DNA from 2 places in the uncultured Virgibacillus sp. genome. Region 1 is predicted to be linked to the other one. Evidence: a T-box and tRNA genes for the amino acid it is inferred to sense, from the RefSeq annotation. Region 1 holds a T-box; the other holds one or more tRNA genes.

Region 1 (16,498 bases):
GAACTTCCTAACCCGTCATTGTTCCGCTTGTATTCAACAATTGAAATACACGGTGTCAATGAAAGTGAACAAGTTGAGGAGACAGTTACAGAAAGGGATGCATACACTTCTGACTGGGGAAATGATGCGGAGAATAATGAAGAGGCAGATAGTTTTCAATTCGAAATCAAAGACCCTGAAGAAAATGAATCCATCAATGATCATTTGGCACCACCCGATTTACCGATACTTTCTGCTGAACGAGAGGAATCAGAACAAGTGGTGGAAGATAGAGAAGAAGAGTCAAAACAGGTAGTAGAAGATAGAGAAGAAGAGTCACAAGAAGTAGAAATAGAAGCTTCGATAGAACAGAAGACAAATGATACGGAAAAAGCAGGGCAGGAAGAGGATGACAGGTGGAAATATAAAGAATCAAAATCATTAGCAGAATTCTTTGGAACTGACTCACCTGAAGAATCCTCCTCCCATGATGAAGAGGTGGAAGTGGATGATACATCAGATGATTGGCTGGAATCATCGCACACTCCCGAAATTCATGAAAGCTCTGATAATCGTGATACAACAGATCAAGTACAAGATGTTGGCTACTTATCTGATATGTTTAGGGAATCTGATGTGGATCAATTTGCTCGTATGAGACTCTGTATTGTTCAAGAGAAGGATACGATAGATTCTATTGCAGAACGTTATCAAATTTCGGCGTTACAATTAATAAAACAAAACCAGTTAGATGATGACTATGATGTGACAGAAGGTCAGTTATTATATATTCCATATAAGAAAAAATAAATGCTGCCCCTTGCGATTAAGTCAAGGGGTTTTCCAGTATTAGGTGGTGAACGAAAAAGTGGATGACTTAAAGGCTGTGCTACATGCCTATTCGGTGCAACCTTTTTACATAGAAAATGAAACTGAAAAATTATATAAGGTACAAGATGGCCAGCAACAGTTTGCGTTAAAGCAAAGTCAGCTTTCACCTGATGATATGGCTATGTGGGAGAACGTATATCAGGAGGCATATACGCAAAACCTTCATACGATTCTTCCTGTTTTTTTAACAAGAGAAGGGAATATTTATGAAATCTATGAAGGAACGGTTTATTATTTATCTCCTTGGAGAGGGAATGCCCTTTCATCTTTTGATAAATATACGATAGGAAACTTTTATCGTCATCTTGGTCATATACATGTGAAGACAAAGAGAACTCGAACTGTAGACACAGATTCATTCGTACAGAACTTTCGGGGGTATCAGAAGCAATGTGAAGCACTTCAAAAGAAATTGTTGTTTTTTGTGGAACAATTTGAAGCTAAACACTATATGTCTCCCTTTGAACTTCTCGTTTGTACACATTTTCGTGACATCGATTTTAGTTTACAAGAATCCAATCGAAGAATTGACCAGTTGATAAATGAGCAGGAGCAGCAAGAACAGTGGAATTATAGCTTGTGTCATGGTAATTTGAATTCCTCACATGTTATCGTATCACCGGAGCAGATGTATCTTATAAATTGGGATAAGGCGCGATACGAATATGCCCCATTCGATTTATCCCAATTCTATAAATCTGAAACGGTGCATTATGATGCTCCTGTTGACCTTTTCTTAGATGAATTTGATAGCTATATGAATGAAAATAAACTAACGAATAAAGAACTATATATGTTAATTATACAGGTTCTCGACCCTGCTCCATATATACAGTTAGTAGAAGAGCATGATCAATCATCAAAAACAATGATTGATCAAATTATACCATTACAACACATATTTAGAAGAATACTATTTGGTCTACGCTTGTCAGCATATGTGGAAAAAGAATACGATACCCTTGATTTGGACGATTTAGAAAGCTAAATCCATTCCAAATAAAAGGCGATAAATATACCTACGATTAAGCCTAATAAAAATACATCAAAGGTTGTAGGGAAGAACAATGTACGTATTAATTGGAAAATTAATATTGGCAAGGTAACTCTTTCGATAACAATAATACAGGTTCTAGCCCATGGAGGGAGTCGATAACGGTAATATCGTGCCACCGTTTTCACCTCGCTTTCGAAACGCTAAGTTTTTTTGTGATTGTTCTATATACTATGTATAGATATCATGTATTTGTGCAAAACTGGTAAAAATAGTTGACGAAATGACTTATACTATATAAAATAAAGCTATTACTTGAAAATGCGCTGAATGGGAAGAGTACAAGATAATTGCCAAAGAAGAGAGGGAAATCAGTGGCTGAAAATTTCCTTGGTAAGATTATGTTGGAAGGTCGCCCGTGATGCAGCTTCTTTGAACACATGCTAAAAAGCATAAGTAGAAGAAGCCGGTAACCGTTTAGTTACCGTTATCAATGAATGAAGTGTGCACAGCTCCAATGGAGCGTGTAAACAAAGGTGGTACCACGGAAAGTATGCCCTTTTCGTCCTTTAAGTAGGATGAAAAGGGCTTTTTGTCGTAGCAAACAGTTATAGGAGGCGTTATGATGAGTGAAAAGGAAACAAAAACTTCCCTCTCGGCAAAATATAATCCCAAGGAAGTAGAACAGGGTAGGTATCAATTTTGGTTGGAAGGAAAGTATTTTGAAGCAACCAATGATCCGGAAAAAGAGCCATATTCAATTGTTATTCCACCACCAAATGTAACCGGAAGATTGCATCTAGGCCATGCATGGGATACAACTATGCAGGATACGATTTCACGTATGAAACGAATGCAAGGGTATGATGTCCTGTGGCTACCCGGTATGGATCATGCAGGTATTGCAACACAGGCTAAAGTAGAAGCCAAATTGAAAGAACAAGGAACAAATCGCTATGAACTAGGTAGAGAAAAATTTTTAGCAAAAGCTTGGGAATGGAAAGGAGAATATGCCGATTTCATTCGTTCCCAATGGGAGAAATTAGGACTGGGCTTAGACTATTCGCGCGAGCGGTTTACGCTTGATGATGGATTATCTGATGCTGTAAAAGAGGTATTTGTAAAGCTATACGAAAAAGGACTTATTTACCGTGGAGAGTATATTATTAATTGGGATCCACAAACCAAAACTGCTCTTTCCGATATTGAAGTTATTTATGAAGAAATTAATGGTAAGTTTTACCATATGCGTTACCCAATAAAAGACAGTGAAGAAACCATTGAGATTGCCACTACACGTCCGGAGACGATGTTAGGAGACACGGCCGTTGCTGTTCATCCAAACGATGAGCGCTACGTTCATTTAATTGGGAAAAAAGTGACCCTACCAATTGTTGGCAGGGAAATAGAGATTGTTGCAGATGAATATGTAGATATGGAGTTTGGTTCCGGTGCCGTCAAAATAACTCCTGCACATGATCCAAACGATTTTGAAATTGGTAATCGACATAACCTAGAGCGTGTATTAGTTATGAATGAAGATGGCACTATGAATGAAAATGCGGGAAGTTATGAAGGTTTAGATCGATTTGAGTGCAGAAGGCAGATTGTTAAAGACCTTCAAGACCAGGGTATTCTTTTTGAAATTGAAGATCATACGCATCAAGTTGGGCATTCTGAACGAAGCGGTGCAGTGGTAGAGCCGTATTTATCCACTCAATGGTTTGTTAATATGCAGCCATTAGCAGATGCTGCTATTGATTTACAGCAACAAGAGGATAAAGTGAATTTCGTTCCAAAGCGATTTGAACGGACGTATCTTAATTGGATGGAAAATATACGTGATTGGTGTATTTCTCGCCAGCTTTGGTGGGGGCATCGGATTCCTGCTTGGTATCATAAGGAAACAAATGAAATCTATGTTGGGAAGGAAGCACCTGAGGACTTAGAAAATTGGGAGCAGGATGAGGACGTTTTAGATACTTGGTTTTCATCTGCCTTATGGCCTTTTTCGACAATGGGATGGCCGGATACGAATGCAGAGGACTTTAAACGTTATTTCCCTACAGGAGTTCTTGTTACTGGGTATGATATTATATTCTTCTGGGTAGCAAGGATGATCTTTCAATCAAAGCAATTCACAAATCAAAAACCATTTGAAGATGTGTTAATTCATGGTTTAATTCGGGATGCTGAAGGGAGAAAGATGAGTAAGTCACTAGGTAATGGTGTTGATCCGATGGATGTAATTGAGAAATATGGCGCTGATTCGTTGCGTTACTTCTTACTTACTGGTTCAACCCCAGGGCAGGATTTACGCTTCCATTGGGAAAAGGTAGAAGCTACTTGGAATTTCGCAAATAAGGTTTGGAATGCTTCGCGATTCTCTTTAATGAACTTAGATGGATTCACCTATGAAGATATAGATTTATCTGGTGAGAAATCCCTTGCCGATAAGTGGATTCTTACACGGTTAAATGAAACGATTGAGCAGGTTACCAAGAATACCGATAAATACGAGTTTGGAGAAGCTGGACGTCATCTCTATAACTTTATTTGGGATGAATTGTGTGACTGGTATATCGAGATGGCTAAGCTACCATTGTATGGCGAAGATGATGTGAAGAAGAAGATGACGCAGTCAGTACTTGCTCATGTATTAGATCAAACCATGCGAATGTTGCATCCATATATGCCATTCATCACAGAGGAAATTTGGCAACAGCTTCCTCATCAAGGAGACTCTATTACCATTGCTACATGGCCAGAAGTAAACCAAGCATTTCATGACGAAAAAGCATCTCAAGAAATGAAACGACTTGTATCAATTATTAAATCAGTTCGTAACATTCGAGCGGAAGTAGATACACCGATGTCAAAACAAATTAACATATTGATTCAAGCAGAGAATCAGAAGATCGTTGATGAATTAGAGAAACATCGTGATTATTTGGAACGCTTCTGTAATCCAAATAAGCTTATTATTGCAACAAATATTTCAGTTCCTGAAAAAGCAATGTCTGCTGTAGTTACTGGTGCAGAACTTTATTTCCCACTTGAGGGATTAATTGATTTTAATAAAGAGATTGATCGCTTAGAAAAAGAATTAACGAAGTGGACAAAAGAAGTTGAACGTGTGCAGAAAAAGCTTGGTAATCAAGGATTTGTAAATAAAGCACCACAGGCCGTTGTAGAAGAAGAGAGACAAAAAGAGAAGGATTATCTTGATAAACAAGCAAAAGTTAGAGCAAGGCTCGAAGAACTAAAAGGTTAAACTATTTCTTTGTGGATAAAATGTAACTTAAATACCATTTTCAAATCCGAAGAAATAGCAGGAATAAAGCTATAAAAGACTGGCTTTATAGCAAATGTTGGAGAGAATCTTCATACAGCGAATGAAAAATATATAGACAGTTTCAGTCACAGTTAATATCCGCAGTTTAGAACCAGCTAAAGCCGAACTAATTCGAATGCTAACCAAAAAACATTTCGAATCATAGTTCGGCTTTGCTTAGGTTTATCAAAGCTGGCTAGTTTTCTTTTTGTCTAGGAAACCCATGTGGATAAATATGGGCGTGTTGAGCCTCGTTAAGCTCCAGCGCCCAGAAACTAGGCGACTTCACGAATTAACCTATGATAGATTATCATCGGCTCACAAGCTCACCTTGATTCCTTTATCACCGTTAAATCCCTACATTCGCTACGTTTCTAATCAGGCGATTGCGCTTTCGTTCTAAGTATGTCGATTAGATCTAATCTATATTATTCGATATCTTTCGTCTAATATAAGTCATATACGTTCGCAAAATATTGATATCACTAACTTTACTTAATGTCCGTGAGCCGACGATATCCTCAATTTCATTAAATAGGAGTTCTCCATTATAACTGATCAAAAAATCAATACCTACCATACCAAAATCAAAGTGATTAACAATTGATTGAATCATAGAACGTTCCTTATCACTCAAGTCATATAAGCTAGCAGAGCCTCCGAGTTTAAAATTGGCACGAAAGTCTTTGTCGTTTTCCCGTTTTACAGCTGCAATAATTTCCTTTCCTACTATAAAGACACGAATGTCTTTTCCATGCTCTACCGTACTAGGTTGAACAATAAGCTCCGTATTAGCTAATACTTGGCTAATGGAGGTATATTGTTGATCGTTTTCAATTAAAAAAACTTGTTTTCCGCCTCTTCCTGCTGTTTCCTTGATGATAAAAGGATAGGCTAATGGAGGGGTATCTGTTAAATACTGCTTCTTCGAGTAAAGGGTATCTACCATTGGGATACGTAAATTGTGCATATGATGATGCGTTAACGCCTTATCATTACAAATTCTTGAAATAGAAGATGAATTAAAAACAGTAATATCACATGCCTCTAAATGAAGGCTAAGCAATGGGTCAATAGTTCGAACAATAGCAAATTCAGGCTTTGTAATGGGAAATCCATTTACTCGCACGGTGCGTGCATTATTAATAATTCCTGCTGTTATATCTTCTCTTATTATGAGTTCTAATTGAATAGATTGATACGATGCTTCTTTGATAAACCAATTTATATAGGATTGGTTTACGTCAATGTCCTTTTTACTGTAGATTAACCAACCTTTACTCATTTACTTGCCTCCATTGTCACCACATGACTTGTAAATATAATCGATAATATAATCTGCTACATTAATGTTCGTACAATCATATATATTACGGATATGTGCATTTGAATTAATCTCACAAATAATGGGAGATTGATCAGGGCCAAATAACAAATCGACACCAGCAAAATCTGCTCCAATCGCTTTTGTGGCAGCAACTGCTATCTTCGTTTCATATTCAGACGGCTCATAGGCTTCCATTGATCCTCCTGCTGATACATTAGCACGAAAATCATTTACTGCCTGCCTTCTCATCGCCGCCACCACGTGATTACCTACTACGTGTAGTCGCAAATCCTTTCCGTAACTTGTAGAGATAAATTCTTGAAACATATATGGCTTTCCATCTATTTGCTGAAGTCTATGTAATAATTGCTCTTTGGTTTCGATCAGATACACTTGTTGACCGAATGACCCGAAGGCTTCCTTCACAATCATAGGAAAACCAAATGTATCAACTGCTGTCTGCATCACCGACTCAGTTGGTTCCTCAGAAAAAAATGTCTTTGGTGCAATAATGGTTCTAGGAATAGGTAGCTTCTTTATTGCTAACTGTTGATATGTTGCAATTTTATCATCACTCACAGCTATTGCTTCTGCTCGATTAAAGACTCGTAAGCCGAGTAATTCGAGCTGCCTTGCTAAATAAACATCTTTATCCGCAAATAAAACATAATTCGGTAATGGTACACGCTCGTCTTTTAATAAACTAAGATTCTCTGTATTAAGATATGACAATAATTCGCTATTCTTATATATAGTTGCTGTACCACCTTTTCGAATGGCTGCTCGTTGAATCCATTCGGCAAAGTCAAGAAACTTCTTTCCAGGTAAACTTCCATTGTAAATTATCCAGCCGTGTAACTGCATGTTTATTTGTCCTTTCTGCTATACTGTTATAGGTAAATTTATTTCATGAGAGTGGTGTGCTTATGTTTCAAGAAATTCAACAAGTTGAAGACTTTTTAGCAAATAGAATTAATTTAGGGATAAAGCCCGGACTCGAACGAATGGAAAAACTACTTATATTACTGAATCAACCTCAGCATAATTTTAATGCGATTCATATTGCTGGTACGAACGGAAAAGGTTCGACATTAGAATTTATAAAACAAGGTTTACAAGCTAACAATTATCAAGTGGGAATCTTTACATCTCCTAGTTTAACTGGCCTACGAGGATATATCTTATTGGGAGATAGAACAATCTCAGAACATGATTTTCTCACTATATGGCAAAAGGTATATCCAGCAGTAGTAAAATTAGATAATATGAACATGCATCCGACAGAATTTGAAATTCTGACAGCTATTGCTTTTGTTTATTTTGAACAGCATACGGACCTTGCTTTAATAGAAACTGGGATGGGTGGTAGAGAAGATACCACAAATTGTGTACAGCCTCTGATGTCCATTATAACAAATATAGCGAAAGATCATACTGCATTTCTAGGGGACACAATACGTGAAATTGCTTATCATAAAGCAGGTATAATAAAATCAACAATACCAGTCATTACAGGTGAACTAATAGAAGATGCGACAAAAGTTGTCAATAAAGAAGCTATGTTGAAGCAAGCTCCTATATATCGACTAGGTCATCATTTTTTCTATCGTTCAGAATCTACTGCATATAACCATCGCATAAATTGGTGGGAACAGGGGGGAGATACATTCCAATTTTGGATTAACATGATGGGGGAACACCAAAAAGCGAATGCATCAATAGCTGCAATGGCTCTTCAACTGTTAAATAGAATGGAAGCTGGCTTTAATATAGATATGAATAAAGTAGAAGAGGCGTTTACTCATGTCATGGTAATGGGAAGATTTGAGATAGTTAGAAAACAGCCCTTAACTATTGTGGATGGCGCCCATAACTCGGCGGGAATGGAAGCATTTATAAACACAGTAGAAGAAAATTTTAGTAACTGCAAACGACATCTATTATTTTCTGCGTTTAAAGATAAAGAAATTGATAAAATGCTAAAACAAATAGAAAATCATTTTACAACAATTAGCTTAACGACGTTTGATCATCCACGTGCAATGCAGGTATCTGAATTAAGAAACTATGAGAGTGACTTTCATATCGAGCTAAATTGGCAAGAGGCAATACGCCAAATGGAACAATCACATACTGTATATTTTATATCTGGCTCCTTGTATTTCATTTCATTAGTTCGGTCTTTTCTTAAAAAACAATAACATTCATATGCTGTTCTTATAAAATTTATGTTGAACGATTCTTTAATAAGGTGACAGAATTCGTCTTACTTTTTACGGTCTATATGCTAGAGTTGAAGGTAAATCTAGCAGCAGGGAGGTAAAGACAATGGACGAAAATAAAAGAAAGATCACAGTATGGGAAAATGGTAAACAAGTTAAGCTTTATGTCAATAAGAATAGAGAAATTCCTTCAGGAAGGAATGAACAGGCTGCTGCATTATCCGATTCAGAAGATGAAAAAATTCCGCCTTATACAAGGGTATCAGATACAAAACCTTCTAAATTTGCGATGCATAAAAGAAAGTGGAAGGAGTTTAAGCCTGCTATACTTTCTGTATTGTCAGCATTAGTCATTGGATCCTTCTTAGGAATAATGATGCTAAATATGTTTATCATGATTGAGGATGATAATCATATGAGCGGTAATCAGAATTCTTCAGCAGCTGTAACTAACGACGACGATCAAGATAATGATAAACAAGCTGATCGTTCTGCATCTTCTGTTCGTCTAGATGAAATAAGGGCATATGTACTTCAAGGTGGTGTTTTTTCAGAAAAGGCAAATGCTGATGCGCGTGCTGGTTCATACCGAGACAGAGGGGTTCCTGTCACTATATGGGAGAGAGGGGATCAGTATTTCCTGTTTATAGCAGCTGCTACCACTGAAACGCAGGCAGAACAATTACAACAGGGATTAGTTGATACAGACATGGACGATATTTATGTTAAAGAGTGGTCTACAGGAAATATTACTACAGACTTAACAAGGGATGAAAACAGTTGGGCACAATCATTTATTAAGACATGGAAGGATACACTAGAATCTGGTGAATTTGAAAAGAACACATGGGATTCACTTCTGAAAGCTTATCCAAAGGATAGTGAGCAGCTAAAAGAATTGTATCAGTCCACTCAACAAGTATTAGAAAAAGCAGGACAAGCTGAAGCACTGCAAAAGAAGGCGTTACTGATGGAGCTATGGAAGACATTTGGAACTACATTTAATAATTGATTTAATTAATTATCAATTTGGTTAATAATAGAAACAGAATTTACTCTAATGGAAAATCCCATTATAGGAGTTCATCGTATAGCAAAATTGGAATAATGCTGATTTGTACGTCGATACATCTCTTTTGTAAGATAGAGTTATCTTAGAGAAGAGGATGATCTATATTGACAACTATTTCGCCTATTATGATAAAAAATGTGCCAAAGGATGATCGACCAAGAGAACGACTTATAAAATCAGGCTCCAGTCATTTATCTAATGCGGAAATACTAGCTATTATTTTAGGAAGCGGTACTAGACAAGAATCCGTATTGGCTTTATCGAATCGATTATTGATGCATTTTGAAGGATTAAAGTTATTAAGTGATGCTACTATTGAAGAACTTATTGCTATTAGAGGAATTGGTACGGCAAAAGCGGTGTTGATTTTAGCTGCTGTAGAGCTAGGCAAGCGAATGCATATATATAGATCTGATGAAAGGCATGTTATTCGCTCTCCTGAGGATGGAGCAGAATATGTAATGGAAGAAATGAGAGGGTTAAATCAAGAACATTTTGTAACATTATTTTTGAATACGAAAAATCAAATTATTCACAAACAAACTATTTTTATAGGTAGCCTCAATGCCTCTATCGTCCATCCTAGGGAAGTATTTCGTGAAGCTGTCAAACGCTCTGCAGCCTCCATCATTGTTATTCATAACCACCCTTCAGGGGACCCCACTCCTTCCCAAGAAGATATCCATGTAACGAGAAGATTGGTTGAATGTGGTAAAATGATAGGGATTGAATTAATCGATCATTTAGTGATTGGTGATCGAAAATATGTCTCTTTAAAAGAAAAAGGGTATATATAATTGTATGTCTACACGATGAGTATCCTTATTGTAAAGTTAAAAAATCGTTATATGCGAATTCACCATTTCCCATAAATACACAAAAATTAAATAAGACTACTGATGTTTCCATATGATTATACTTTTTTGAAGTTTTTTCTTTTGCATGGGTATGTTCATTGGATTTTTTCAACGTAAGAATAGTCGCCCTAGCTTAGGCTAAACAAAATATAGATGGATAGCGATATTAGGAATTAGTAACGTGTACAAAACAAAATGTGATGTGAAGCAAAAAGAGGTGGAGTGATCGTGGACATAAAAGATTTTTATCTTAAAGAGCAAGTATATGATTTAGACGATCTGATTAAAAATCCTAATGCTTATATTGGCGGATTTAATACCGAATCTCTCGTAACACTCATGAAAGCCAACAGAAAAAAATATATAGAAAGCGGAATTTTATTGATAGAAGGGGGAATCGCATTTACTTCAAGTTACAAGGAAATTGGCCAGTTACCCATTTTTGATGATCTCCCTTCTTTATATGGTTATTACTTAAATGCGATGGAAGAATACTTGGAAGAAGGAATTGCTGCTTTTTATTATCCTAGTCAACCAATTGGTGTAAAACTAGAAAAATATGAGGCAGTAAAACAAGATTAACGATAGATAATAATTCATTAATTGTCAGCGAGGACGTTTTACTACAAGCTCTCGTTTATCATTCACAGCGCTTCTTTGAATTATTGGTAAAGCAGTTAAAGCTTAAAATGTATACGAATGAGCTTGTATAAATAGGAACAATTAAAAAGAGTATTTCAAAATTAATAATGTAACGTACTTCCGAAAGAAGTCTCCATCTTCAAGCGTGTGAAGAGCGTAGCCCAACGGTAAGGGGGGAGATGAATTTCGGTTGGGCGACAGCCCAAAGGCTTTTTTTCCTTTTTTGTTCAAAGCACAACCCAACAGTGAATGATCGAAATTCATCAAGTGCCTAATGAAAATATAAACTCTTGGAACAAGAGGGTTAGCTTGGTCCATTTTGTCAGCTACCAAAAGTGGCGATTATCCAAGAAGCCCCCACTTCAAGCAACCCATAAGGTTGGTAAGTGATGGGAGTAGTTCACTTATTGTTTGCCTATTTCTGAAGGGAAGATGCATGAAATCAAAAAAAGCTCACATATGATATTTATAACACTATCTATTTTATAATTTTTTTCGTATAATTATATAGACGAATGATTGTTCAGCGCCATTTTTCAATTTAGATATGGAAAGTGGCGCTTGTTCAGCTTAGCATGAGTAGGAAAAACATGGTACAAGCAACCTTGTGTTTAAACTGGTACATAATCTATAAATAATGGTGTTGTGATATGTATCGCTGATCTTTTCGATGAAAATATTTTACTTTTTCATAGTGAAAAGAGATAATTGGAATCGATAAATTTTATTTTGCGAATAATGAATTGTTGTAATTCGTTACATATAACCACATGATTGTGATTTGGAAAGGAAGATCTTATTGGGATTATTTAATTTTTCTCAGGACTTAGGGATAGACTTGGGTACAGCTAATACATTAGTTTTTGTGAAAGGAAAAGGTGTTGTCGTAAGTGAGCCTTCTGTTGTAGCAAAAAATACGGCAACAGGCGATATTGAAGCGGTTGGAGGATCTGCTAGAAATATGATTGGGAGAACGCCTGGGAATATTTCTGTCATCCGTCCAATGAAAGATGGCGTAATTGCTGACTATGATACAACAGCGACAATGATGAAATATTATATTAAAAAGGCGATGAAAAATCGCTCTTATTTTGCTAAAAAGCCAAACGTAATGGTATGTGTACCTTCAGGTATTACAATGGTAGAAGAACGTGCTGTAATCGATGCAACAAAGCAAGCTGGTGCAAAAGAAGCCTATCCGATTTCCGAACCTTTTGCAGCAGCGATCGGTGCAGGGCTACCAGTATGGGAACCAACAGGCAGTATGATTGTTGACATCGGAGGTGGGACTACCGAAGTAGCAGTTATTTCTTTAGGGGGAGTCGTTACCAGTCAGTCCATTCGCACTGCTGGAGATGATATGGATGAAGCAATCACTAGCTATATTCGAAAGCAATACAGCTTGATGATTGGGGAAAGATCAGCGGAATCGATAAAGTTTGAAATAGCATCTGCGGGAAGTGATTCTCCTAAAGGTGAAATGGATATTCGCGGGAGAGATCTTTTAACGGGATTACCAAAAACGATCACGATTACTGCGGAAGAAATTGCTGATTCGTTAAAGGATACAGTAGATGCTATCGTTGAAGCAGTAAAGAGTACGTTAGAGAAAACACCTCCAGAGCTTGCGGCGGATATCATGGACCGTGGAATCGTCCTATCAGGTGGAGGTTCACTACTGAAAAACATAGATAAAGTCATTAGTGATGAGACAAAGATGCCTGTATTCATTACAGAAGACCCTTTAGAAAGTGTAGCGATTGGTACAGGTAAATCATTAGAATACATTCAGCATTTCCGTTCCCATCCGAATGTATCATCTCGTCCTAGTGTAGAATAAGTTGGTGTTTATATGTCTTTTTTACGTAAAAAACGTTTATTTATTTTATTAATCGGGTTTATTTTTTTCGTAGCATTAATTGGATTTTCTCTACGTGATAGAGAAAATCTGACGAATGTTGAAGAGTTTGTAAATGATACCGTTGGGTGGGCACAAGGTATTATTCATGCTCCAATAAATTTTATAACAGATATCATTGGAAATATTGATGACTTCAAAGATACGTACAATGAAAATCGCATACTCAAAGAGAAGTTAGCGGAATACAAAGGACTTATTTATGAAGTTCAAGAATTAAAAGAAGAGAACGAGGATTTAAGAAATACGCTGGATCTGAAGGATGATGACAACATTCGAGATTATACCCCAATCCAAGCTACGGTTATGTCAAGGTCACCGGAAAGATGGATTGAACAAGTAACAATTAATAAAGGATCCAATGATGGTGTAGAAGCAAATATGGCAGTAAGAACTCCTGAAGGTATGATCGGAAAAGTCCTTAAGGCATCTCCTAATACCTCAACAGTGCAATTGCTTACTGGTTTTGATCAATTTAATCGTATTTCGGGAAAAGTATCTAGAGGCGGAAAAGGTAAAGATAAAGATATTTTTGGCATGATTGAAGGATTTGACAAAGAAAGTAAAAGTCTCGTCTTTCGTATTATTGAAGAATCTGAAAAAGATTTAAAAGAAGGAGAGCTCGTTATCTCCTCTGGGATGGGCGGTGTATTCCCGTCTGGATTAGTAATTGGTACAGTGAAAGAGGTTGTACCGGATCAATATGGTTTAACCAAAACAGCACTGGTGGAGCCTGCTGCAAATATGTATGATATGAATCAAGTGATTGTGGTAGATCGTTCTGTTCAAGAAGATTTGAAGACAGATGAAGAGACGACGGAAGAGGAGGGCGAGTAATGAAACGTTTATACTTGCCTTTAATCCTATTCCTGCTCTTAGTATTAGAAGGTGTGGCGCTCGAATTATTGCCTGGTAATTTGCTTACAAGTGACTTGCTTATTGTTCCACATTGGGTACTTATTTTTTTAGTGTTTATTGCTATTTTTTATGATAAAGATCAAACGTATTTTTCCGTGTTGTATGCTTTACTATTTGGTCTCTTAATCGATATCGTATATACAGATGTATTAGGTGTCTATATGTTTTCTTATGCATTGATTATATATGCGGTACATGGTTTTAAAAAGTTGTTACATGGAAATATTTATGTTGCTATGTTGCTTGGTGTATGCGGGATTGCCCTGGCAGACGTTAGCATTCATCTGATATACACGGTTATAGGGAAAACGGATATGGTTTGGAAAGCTTATTTAATGCATCGAATGCTACCAACAATTGGATCTAATTTAGTATTTTTACTAATGCTGTATCCAATAGTTGTAAAAAAACTTACTACTTGGGGAAGAGAGCAATTAACAAAGAGTAATACAATATAAAAAATGGTTGCTCTAGATTCTCTTGTTATGTGAATGAGGTGAACGTGTGGTACAGGAAAAAAAACAATTGATTACAATGAAAGGCACGAAAGATGGACTTACACTGTTTATTGATGACACATGTTCGTTTGAAAAAGCTATTTTCGAACTCGATCATAAAATGAAGGAAAGCCGTCCAAAGCAGGATGAACCGATTGTTGCAGTGAGAGTTAAATTAGGTACCCGCTATCTACATGATGAGCAAATAGAACAGTTGAAACAAGTTATTGGTGCTAAAAATAGATTCACTATTCATTCTATTGAATCTGACGTTGTCCGACGTGAAGAGGCGCGTATGTGGCAGACGAATAGTGAGGTGAAAGCAATTAACCGTATTGTACGGTCAGGTCAAGTGCTACATGTTACCGGTGATCTCTTGCTTTTGGGTGATGTGAACCCCGGTGGAAAAGTAATCGCGACAGGTAATATTTACATAATGGGGAATTTACGAGGAATTGCTCATGCAGGAATTGATGGTGATAGAGAAGCATTCATAGCAGCATCTTTTATGAATCCAAGTCAGCTGCGAATTGCTGATTATATCAGTCGTGCTCCAGACTATGAATCTGATGGTGTGTATATGGAATGTGGTCTTGTAGATGAAGAGAAAGATAAAATTATAATTGATCGACTACAAGTACTTTCACATAGACGAAAAGAAATAAACAGATTCGAAAGGAGAATACAAAATGGGTGAAGCGATCGTTATTACATCTGGTAAAGGTGGAGTTGGTAAAACAACAACTACAGCCAATATAGGTACTGCATTAGCACTTATGGATAAGAAGGTTTGTTTAATAGATACAGATATCGGTCTAAGAAATCTCGATGTAGTGATGGGGCTCGAAAATAGAATCATTTACGATATTGTAGATGTTATTGAAGAGAGATGTAAGTTAAAACAAGCATTAATAAAAGATAAACGGTTTGATTATTTATCTGTACTTCCAGCTGCACAAACAAGTGATAAGTCTGCTGTTACGACAGAAGGCATGAAGAAAATAATCGCAGAGTTAAAACAAGAGTATGATTATATAATAATTGATTGTCCTGCTGGAATTGAACAAGGCTTTCAAAATGCGATTGTTGGTGCGGATAAAGCGATCGTTGTCACAACACCTGAGAAATCTAGTGTACGAGATGCAGATAGGATAATAGGATTATTAGAGAAAGAGGAGATGGCTGAGCCTCCACGATTAGTAATTAATCGAATTCGTAATCACATGATGAAAAGTGGGGATATGTTGGAAATAGATGAGGTCGTGCAGGTATTATCTATTGATTTAGTTGGAATTGTTATTGATGATGATGAAGTTATCAAGGCTTCCAATAAAGGAGAACCAGTAGCCTTTCAACCAACTACAAAGGCTTCTATAGCTTATCGAAATATTGCTCGAAGAATATTGGGAGAAACTGTCCCGTTACAGTCTCTAGATACTGAAAAAGGTATGATGCAAAAAGTGAAGAAGTTCTTTGGTATGCGCGCTTAATAATTGATTGGTGTTAGAATATCATTAAACCGAGAATTTCCATTCACAAATAGTAATGTTATTCTTTCATCGATATCTATAATATGGGATGCTTTCCTCGTGTACGGCCTTAGTTAACACTGCACATTAACTTTATGCTGAATTGCTTAATTTTTGGACTTGCAAGAGGCCAGCGTATTTCCTCTACTGGGTGTAACGGATCATTGTATGACTTCCTTTCGGTAGGAATTATCACATATCAAAAAAAGAACGATTCTGAACTACTATCTGGATATAACTTTGTATATTTGGATTATAGTTCAGAGTTTTTTTATCCCACATATAACTGGCAGTAGAACACCCACTTCAAGCAATAAA
Region 2 (8,227 bases), on a different contig from region 1:
CAAATGGACTTGGGTTTAGTGACAGTGGTTTTATTCCTGCTTTTTCCCACATCTCCATTAGTTGCTGCGCTTGTTCTTGTGAGGGCATAAAAGCAATTCCACAATCGCCCCCCCCTGCGCCGGAAGGTTTACCAGCACCTCCACAAGCTTCTGCCAAGTCACATAGTTTAGAAAGAAGAGGTGTTTCAATAGCTATTTTTGCATGTTGTCCAACCGTGGCCAACGCGTGTCGATTTTGCTTAACACCATCGAACAGGGATTCTACATTATTCTGCTTCATTCCGGTTAAAATCTTCGAAACCGCCTTTTCACTTTCCGAGAGAAAATGGTTAAATTGTGTCAAATTATCCGATTTCAATTGTAAAATCTTATCGACAAGTTTCGGTGTGGATGCAGGGCTACCTGTCCAACCAATACACATATAGACATTTTTCGGCAATTGAACCGGCTCTAACGAAAAATATATCCAGTCACATTGCAAAAGTTCAGTTAGAGATTTAGCATCTTTATGAGCTTTTCTTAACCATTCTGCTTGAAAAGAGGAATATTCAAGAAAACCTCCATATGAAGATGCCGCTACATCAGCACCCGATCCATTTCCTTGTGTAATAACATGTGAGATCGATGCAAGTTTGAATATTAGTTCAGCAGTAGGGTCAAATGGGAGGAATTGTTTTAAAATAGCAGCAATAACTGAGGTTACTACAGCAGCACTAGAGCCTAGCCCATATTTTACACCAGATTCATCATCTAGCTCACTATTGATAGTTAGTTGAAAAGGTGCTGGTGAAATTTGTTTTTCATTCAAATAAGTGATGGCAATTGTCATAGCTTCTTCTACAAAACGGGTTCGCGGATCATCAGAGGCAATGACAGCTTTCCCATCGCTATATTTCCATGATAGATTCGTTAATTGAAAATCCATTAAACTAATCTTGTTAGTATCCTTTAGCTGGATTGTCGTAAATACATAACGATCAACAGCCATTACAACCAAATGGTTATTTGGTTGTAATACGGCAAACTCTCCAGCCATCATTAATTTTCCTGGTACTTTTATAGTCATTGATGTTTGTGACAAATCGTTCAACCCCTACAAATAGGTTACTCCTTGACCCGGTTTACTTAATCGTATATCTGATACACCAGGTAAATTTATAAGTGTCTGTTCGACATTTTTTTCATGCTCAGGTAAATAGAGAACTTTAACATTTGGTCCTGCATCAATTGTAAAATAAGCTGGAATACCTTGAGCACGCATTTCTTGAATTGTTTGCATGACGGCTAGTGTAGTATCATGCCAGTAAGTAAATGGCGGATTAGCACCTAAAGTTGTTGCATGCATTTTCAAGCAATTCGCTTCAGCAATTTCCCCGACTTTTTGAAAATCACGATCTTGAATGCCATGTTTAATCTGTGTTAAATCATTTGGGATACTATCAATCCACCCTTGGAAAAATGGCGACGTCTCTACCGTCCGCTTCATACCTGTACGACTTGACACCTTTTTCTTGGTAGATGATAACACTACCGCGGCGACTCGGATATCCCAATGGTCAGCTGGTGCGATCGGTACAGCATATGAATCTGAACCGTCTTCTTTCGTTCCCATTTCCCATTCCGCAAAGCCTCCATATATAGAACGACAAGCAGATCCAGAGCCCTGACGTGTTAATTGAGAAAGCTCTTGATTGGTTAAATTCAATCCAATTGCTTTCGTACCAGCAGCAGCCAATGCAGCAAAACCAGATGCTGATGAAGCAAAGCCTGCCGCAGTCGGAACATCGTTTACCGATTCAACATCTGCATAAATGTGCTTCCCTGCCATTTTTCTTATCAGTTCAAGAAATGCTGTAACACGATTATACTGATCACCCGCTATCAGTTGGTTATCTAATTTAAATCGATCTTCAGAAAGAGAATCATCAAACGCTACGGTTGTTGTTGTATAAAAGCCGTCTAAGGTAAGTGATAGGCTATTATTTGTTGGTAGTATAATGGATTCATTTCGCTTTCCCCAGTATTTAATTAAGGCAATATTTGTATGTGCCTTAGCAGTTGCTTTCATGCATGAGTCTCCTTCTATGCTATTATTTGTCCTTATTTCCTTTTAGAACAAATGGCCAAACAGCATGAGCGCCAAATTTTCTTAATTTATCAGCGAGCTGTCTGGAGTGTACCTCATTTTGGGCAAGAGCAATAATGCAACCTCCATTACCGCCACCTGTTAGTTTCGCACCTAATGCTCCTTCTTTTCGGGCAAAATTAATTAAGCGGTTTAAGCCAGCATCACTTACTCCTAACGCCTCTAGTTCTTTTTGAGCTTCATTTAACATATGTCCCAAAATATGTTTACCCTTTTTTTCCAACGCTTGCTTTGCATGATGTGTTAATTTACCAATGCGCTCCAATTTACGATGAATTTTCTTTGGAGCCATCTTTACTAGATGAGCAACGGATTCAACAGCCAAACGAGTATCGCCGATCCGTCCGGAATCCGCGACTACAAAATGAAAATCATCACTTAGTTCTATAAAGTCAATAGGATGCTCTTTTTCATACCAAACAGGGGATTGGGATGTAATTGTCAACGTGTCAATACCACTTGGAGCACCGTGTGCAAAGGTTTCTGCTATATTAGCCAATCGTAATAAATCCTCATCCGTATAGTCCTCATTAAAATAAGCAAATAATGAACGGACTACCGAAATAGCCACTGAAGCACTTGACCCAAGTCCTTTTCCAGGTGGAATAGAGGATTTAATGCGAATTAACAAGTCCTGACAAGGCATATTTAAATACTCTAAGGTTCCTTGAATACATTGCACAATACCATGTAATGATTCTGGTGCCAACGTAAGTGGACCATGGTAGAAAGTAGTATCAATTTTCACTGTACCTGGTACTTGTTCCACAACGGACTCTACACCTACTAATGGAAACGGAATAGCAATGGCAGGTTGTCCGTGTACAACTGCATGCTCTCCGATTAAAATTAGTTTACTATGAGCTATTCCAATAGCTGTTTTTTCTGTTGTTGTTGCCTTTTCTGCACTCATTTTGTATATTCTTCCACCAATTCTTTAGCTTTTCCGACACGGATTTCCTTCATTTCTACTAATTTCTCAGATACGATATCGATCAACTCCCCAGTAGCTCCTGCTGCAATAGCAACAGAACGAGAATGTAAAGCCATATGGCCTTTTTGTATACCATCTGTAACTAATGCTTTTAGCGCACCTAGATTCTGTGCCAAACCAACGGCTACTATTACCTGTGCTAGTTCTTGGGCAGATTCAACATTTAAGATATTATGGGCAATTTTTGCAATAGGATGAACACGAATAGATCCTCCTACCGTTCCTACTGACATTGGCAATTCTAAGTCACCGACAAGGTTTCCAGACTTATCAACCGACCACGTTGTCATTGAACCATATTGGCCATTCCGAGACGCATAAGCATGAGCACCAGCTTCGACAGCCCGCCAATCATTTCCGGTTGCAATTACAATTGGATCGATACCGTTCATAATTCCTTTATTATGCGTTACTGCTCGGTAGGGATCAGAAGCAGCAAACTCATAAGCGCTTACTATACCATCTCTTACTACCTCACCAGAAAAATCACCAGTTCTTAAAAGCTCAGGAGGAATAACACACTTTGCGCGTGCTAAGCATTTATCCGCAAAATTAGACAAAATACGCAAATAAACTTTGCCCTGTGTTAATTCTTCAACCATCGGAGCTAACGATTCAACCATGGTATTTATAATATTCGCTCCCATTGCATCACATGTATTAATATATAAATGCAATATAAGCATTTGCTGATAAGCTGAGTTGGATTCTTCATTTAGTATGCGTACTTCAAGGTCTTCTGCACCACCGCCTCTTGCCACAATACTTGGGTAAGCAGCATTAGCATTTTCAATTAGTACATCTTTCTTTGCTACCAATTTATCTTTAGCTTGTTGCAAATCTGGGCATCCAACAACCTGAATTTGTCCGATCATGACTCTATCTGTTGCTTCAGTTGTAAAACCTCCTGCTTCTCTCACTACTTTCCCAATATGGCTAGCAGAAGCAACAACAGAAGGTTCTTCAATCGCCATTGGTACTACATATTCTTTCCCATTAATTAAGAAATTCAATCCTAATCCTAACGGAAGGGGAAAAGTACCAATTACGTTTTCAATCATCTTATCAGCTGTATCAGGGGATAACGCTTCCTTCTCAGCTAAGGTATTTATATCTTGATCTGTCAACCCATGCATGTCTCTCAGCAAATCTCTGCGTTCTTCCACCGACTTCTTATAAAAACCAGGAATTCTGGAGGTCTCCATTGCCTATCATCCTTTTAATTGTTGTATATAGAAATTCGTACGGAATAAATTATTATCAGGCATTATCTATAGTAAAATTATATCACGATTGTACCATTTTTCATTAGAAAATGTTGTCTCCCTTTAAGGACATTCACTCAAGAAAACATGATATCATAATACCATGCTATGTATAAAAAAATAACTGTTACTATTATGTAAAAAATCACTCTAAAATGCAAATAAACAAGGCTGCTACATTCCATAACGACCTTGTTTATCCCACCTTTTATATGACGTTTCTATACTATTAATATAAATGAGCCATGGAGGATTCGAACCTCCGACCCTCTGATTAAAAGTCAGATGCTCTACCGACTGAGCTAATGGCTCGTGTTGAAAATAATAATTTATACGTTAAGCTTTAGCTTGACAAAAAATGGTGCTCGTCGTGTTGAATGACAACTCGCTGATGCCACACTCCTCGCAGGCCTGCATCTAGTAGTTAATTCGCTGATGCTTGCGGCCAGCTAATGGCTCGTGTTGAAAAATTCATTCATCAAAAAAATAGGGCTCTTCCCAAAAAAAGACCCATAAATAAAAAAATGGCTGGGCTACCAGGATTCGAACCTGGGGTACACGGGATCAAAACCCGATGCCTTACCGCTTGGCTATAGCCCAACAATAAAAATGGTGGAGGGGGGCAGATTCGAACTGCCGAACCCTGAGGGAGCGGATTTACAGTCCGCCGCGTTTAGCCACTTCGCTACCCCTCCATATTGTTAACTATATATTATAATTTATTCATGGTTTGTAAAAAATGGTGCCGGCCAGAGGACTTGAACCCCCAACCTACTGATTACAAGTCAGTTGCTCTACCAGTTGAGCTAGGCCGGCTTTATGGTGGAGGATGCAGGGCTCGAACCTGCGACCCCTTGCTTGTAAGGCAAGTGCTCTCCCAGCTGAGCTAATCCTCCAAAACCACTCGTATATTAAAATAATATTGGTGACCCGTACGGGATTCGAACCCGTGTTACCGCCGTGAAAGGGCGGTGTCTTAACCACTTGACCAACGGGCCAAACATTTATTTGGCATATGTTACAACGAATTTTGTTAAACTCTGTCGTAAACCAACGAATTTTATTATACCCAGATATGAATGGTTTGTAAAGGGGGAATTTAATTTTTTTTATTTTTTCGTTTCAACCCCTACAAGATCAAAGGTTTGATGCAATTTATTACGAAGTGTCCTATGATACAATAGATAAGACTTTCTTTCAATTTATGGGATAGGTTATAATGTACAAAAGAATTATTATGGAGGTACTTTGATGACGAATTTATTAGAAGGAAAAAACATTGTTATCATGGGTGTTGCAAGTGAACGAAGCATCGCATGGGGAATAACATCATCCTTACATAAAGCAGGAGCAAATCTAATATTTACATATAGACAAGATCGTTCTTACAAGAAATTGACAAAGCTTCTTGATAAGCATGATATTACAGCTAAGTTGATTGTATCCTGTGATGTAGCTAATGACGAGAGTATTACTGAAGCTTTTTCTACCATAAAAGAAAAGATTGGAACCATTCATGGAATCGTTCATTCAGTAGCCTTTGCTAACAGAGAGGAATTACAAGGTGAGTATGCAGACACATCACGAGATGGCTTTTTACTAGCTCAGGAAATTAGTGCTTATTCCTTAGTAGCTGTAACAAAAGCCGCAAAGGACCTAATGACAGAGGGTGGAAGTATTGTTACACAAACTTATCTTGGTGCAGAAAGGGTTATTCCAAACTATAATGTTATGGGTGTTGCCAAGGCCTCTCTAGAAGCAAGCGTGCGATATTTAGCTGAAGATATGGGTAAATATGGTGTTCGAGTTAATGCAGTATCTGCCGGACCAATTCGTACACTATCAGCCAAAGGAGTGTCTGGTTTCAACGAAAAATTAGGGATGATCGAAGAAAAAGCTCCTCTTCGAAAAAATGTGGATCAGGATCAAGTTGGAGATGCTACACTATTCTTTATGAGTGAACTTTCCCGAGGTATTACCGGAGAAGTTCTTCATGTTGATTCTGGATACCATATTATTGGCGGTTAGTAGTGGGACGTGCATTCGTGTACGTCCTTTGTTTATGTCAAAAGAAAAATTATTAACAATCACCCTATAGACATGGTCATTTACCTTCTAAACGAACACCGATGGCTAGGCTACTATATCAAACTTATTCCTACCTGTTAGCTTGAATTACTTCTATAGCCACCCTATCACGTTCCATACTTTCGTTAATTCATCATAACGCTATGTCATTTGTATTCTTTCTCGCAAGCTTCTCATAATTTTAGTTGTAAGCAATATAGGCATTTGTCACACTTTCCATACCTTTTCATAAGATATGATGTGAATAACTTTAAATATATGGAGTTGAGAAAAGCTTATGGTAACTTCTTACATGGATTACACGAAGCCTGACGTGGAATATTTCTCGGATTTAAATACGAATCGATTATTTACAAGGAATTCCGAGAATTATATTAACCGGTTAGGAAGAGATGTATTAAATACATTAAGTAATGTATCGATACTTGATATCTATTTAAGCAAGGGTCATGTTGTTGAGCCACATTATCATCAAAACGCAGCAGAATTGGTGTATTGTATTAGTGGTTCAGCTGTCGTTTCCTTTATGAACCCTTTCAATAACGAAGTTAAAAATATACCAATCACACCAGGCCAAGTTGCAAATATACCTCAGGGATGGTGGCATTGGGAAGAAGCGTCAGAGAACAACACACATTTACTAGCCATTTTTGACGCGCCATATCCTGAATATATCTTAGGGTCAGATATCTTGACAAAAACTCCTGTAGACGTTATAGCTCATACGTATTGCTTAGATCCAGAAGCATGGAAAGAGGCCGTTGCACCGATAAAAAACGAAACCATTATTATTGGACCAACGGATGAATGTAGTCGCAAATCAAAAAATAACAACCAAGGTTATACTTCAGTTCATTATCCAAACATGCCGCTACCACACCCTTATAATCCGATGCAATATGTATACAGCCATCCCCACCCTGGCTATTATCCTGGCTACAATTGTTAAGGAAACTTCCAACTCTATTCAAAAAATAACAAAGAAAGCCTTACCATTAGACAAGTACTATGAATTCTTCTTCCTCTTAATTTAATTATAGTAGATTTTCTTAAACATAAATATTTTAAAAAGGTATTAATGGAAAAATTAGTACGAACTGAGGATTGTTTTTAAGTTAATAGTAATTTTAATTATACTATGTGAATTGGTATATTTTGGCTTAGATATCGGGAGCTCATAAGCATCATATTGGTTTCCAATTTCCATATTAACTTTTTGAACATAAATATGTAGCTAGTAATGTGCATAAAAGGAAAACTGGGTTCGATCATAAGCACCTTGACAGACTAACAGAGGCGCCCAACCCTATATAGAGTGAAACTTCAATCAGTGAGGGTTTTACTGTCAGTTATATGCGGGATAAAATTTCTATGGTGGAGGTTTAAAGCAATTAAGCAAAAAATAAAACTGCTAGAGAAATACTTGAAGGTTTTGATCTTTATTTTGAATAAGCAAAAGTTAAAGATCCTCCCTCACAGTGAGGTGAACCCCAAAGGTTAATCTTTTTTATCTAGTAACCTTTGGGGATTCAACACCCTTAGCGGATTTTTTATTTCGTATAATACCTTACATAGGTTGGATTTGCAGTAATATACAATCCGCTCTTAATTTGATACATATAACCTCCATCTACTGGGAACTTGTCCCTAATGACAGTAAAGACTTCCCCTTGATTTACTATAACTGCCTTATCATTCCAATTTGCCGTATTATAAGTCCATAATGAATCAACA

The links. A T-box is a leader RNA that pairs with one kind of tRNA and senses whether it is charged. The one in region 1 lies ahead of Q1A47_RS15340 (valine--tRNA ligase), so its partner is inferred to be a tRNA-Val.
Region 2: it encodes a tRNA-Val, which carries the amino acid that the T-box ahead of Q1A47_RS15340 (valine--tRNA ligase) is inferred to sense. The anticodon was not compared.

Annotation. Positions count from the first base shown of each region.
Region 1 is NZ_CANMAB010000080.1:598-17,095, forward strand. Features, by position in the region: gene spoVID (stage VI sporulation protein D) at 1-789, shown strand, start outside; gene Q1A47_RS15330 (phosphotransferase) at 836-1,858, shown strand; gene Q1A47_RS15335 (hypothetical protein) at 1,855-2,043, opposite strand; T-box leader at 2,182-2,437, shown strand; gene Q1A47_RS15340 (valine--tRNA ligase) at 2,490-5,138, shown strand; gene Q1A47_RS15345 (RimK family alpha-L-glutamate ligase) at 5,617-6,483, opposite strand; gene Q1A47_RS15350 (RimK family alpha-L-glutamate ligase) at 6,484-7,389, opposite strand; gene Q1A47_RS15355 (folylpolyglutamate synthase/dihydrofolate synthase family protein) at 7,452-8,726, shown strand; gene Q1A47_RS15360 (SPOR domain-containing protein) at 8,854-9,759, shown strand; gene radC (DNA repair protein RadC) at 9,945-10,616, shown strand; gene Q1A47_RS15370 (hypothetical protein) at 10,905-11,258, shown strand; gene Q1A47_RS15375 (rod shape-determining protein) at 12,118-13,158, shown strand; gene mreC (rod shape-determining protein MreC) at 13,171-14,073, shown strand; gene mreD (rod shape-determining protein MreD) at 14,073-14,612, shown strand; gene minC (septum site-determining protein MinC) at 14,659-15,348, shown strand; gene minD (septum site-determining protein MinD) at 15,341-16,141, shown strand.
Region 2 is NZ_CANMAB010000078.1:10,728-18,954, reverse strand. Features, by position in the region: gene Q1A47_RS15230 (phosphomevalonate kinase) at 1-1,081, opposite strand, end outside; gene mvaD (diphosphomevalonate decarboxylase) at 1,094-2,068, opposite strand; gene mvk (mevalonate kinase) at 2,091-3,059, opposite strand; gene Q1A47_RS15215 (hydroxymethylglutaryl-CoA reductase, degradative) at 3,056-4,345, opposite strand; tRNA gene Q1A47_RS15210 (tRNA-Lys) at 4,645-4,717, opposite strand; tRNA gene Q1A47_RS15205 (tRNA-Gln) at 4,931-5,005, opposite strand; tRNA gene Q1A47_RS15200 (tRNA-Tyr) at 5,016-5,100, opposite strand; tRNA gene Q1A47_RS15195 (tRNA-Thr) at 5,146-5,221, opposite strand; tRNA gene Q1A47_RS15190 (tRNA-Val) at 5,226-5,301, opposite strand; tRNA gene Q1A47_RS15185 (tRNA-Glu) at 5,329-5,403, opposite strand; gene fabI (enoyl-ACP reductase FabI) at 5,657-6,433, shown strand; gene Q1A47_RS15175 (cupin domain-containing protein) at 6,771-7,442, shown strand; gene Q1A47_RS15170 (N-acetylmuramoyl-L-alanine amidase) at 8,044-8,227, opposite strand, start outside.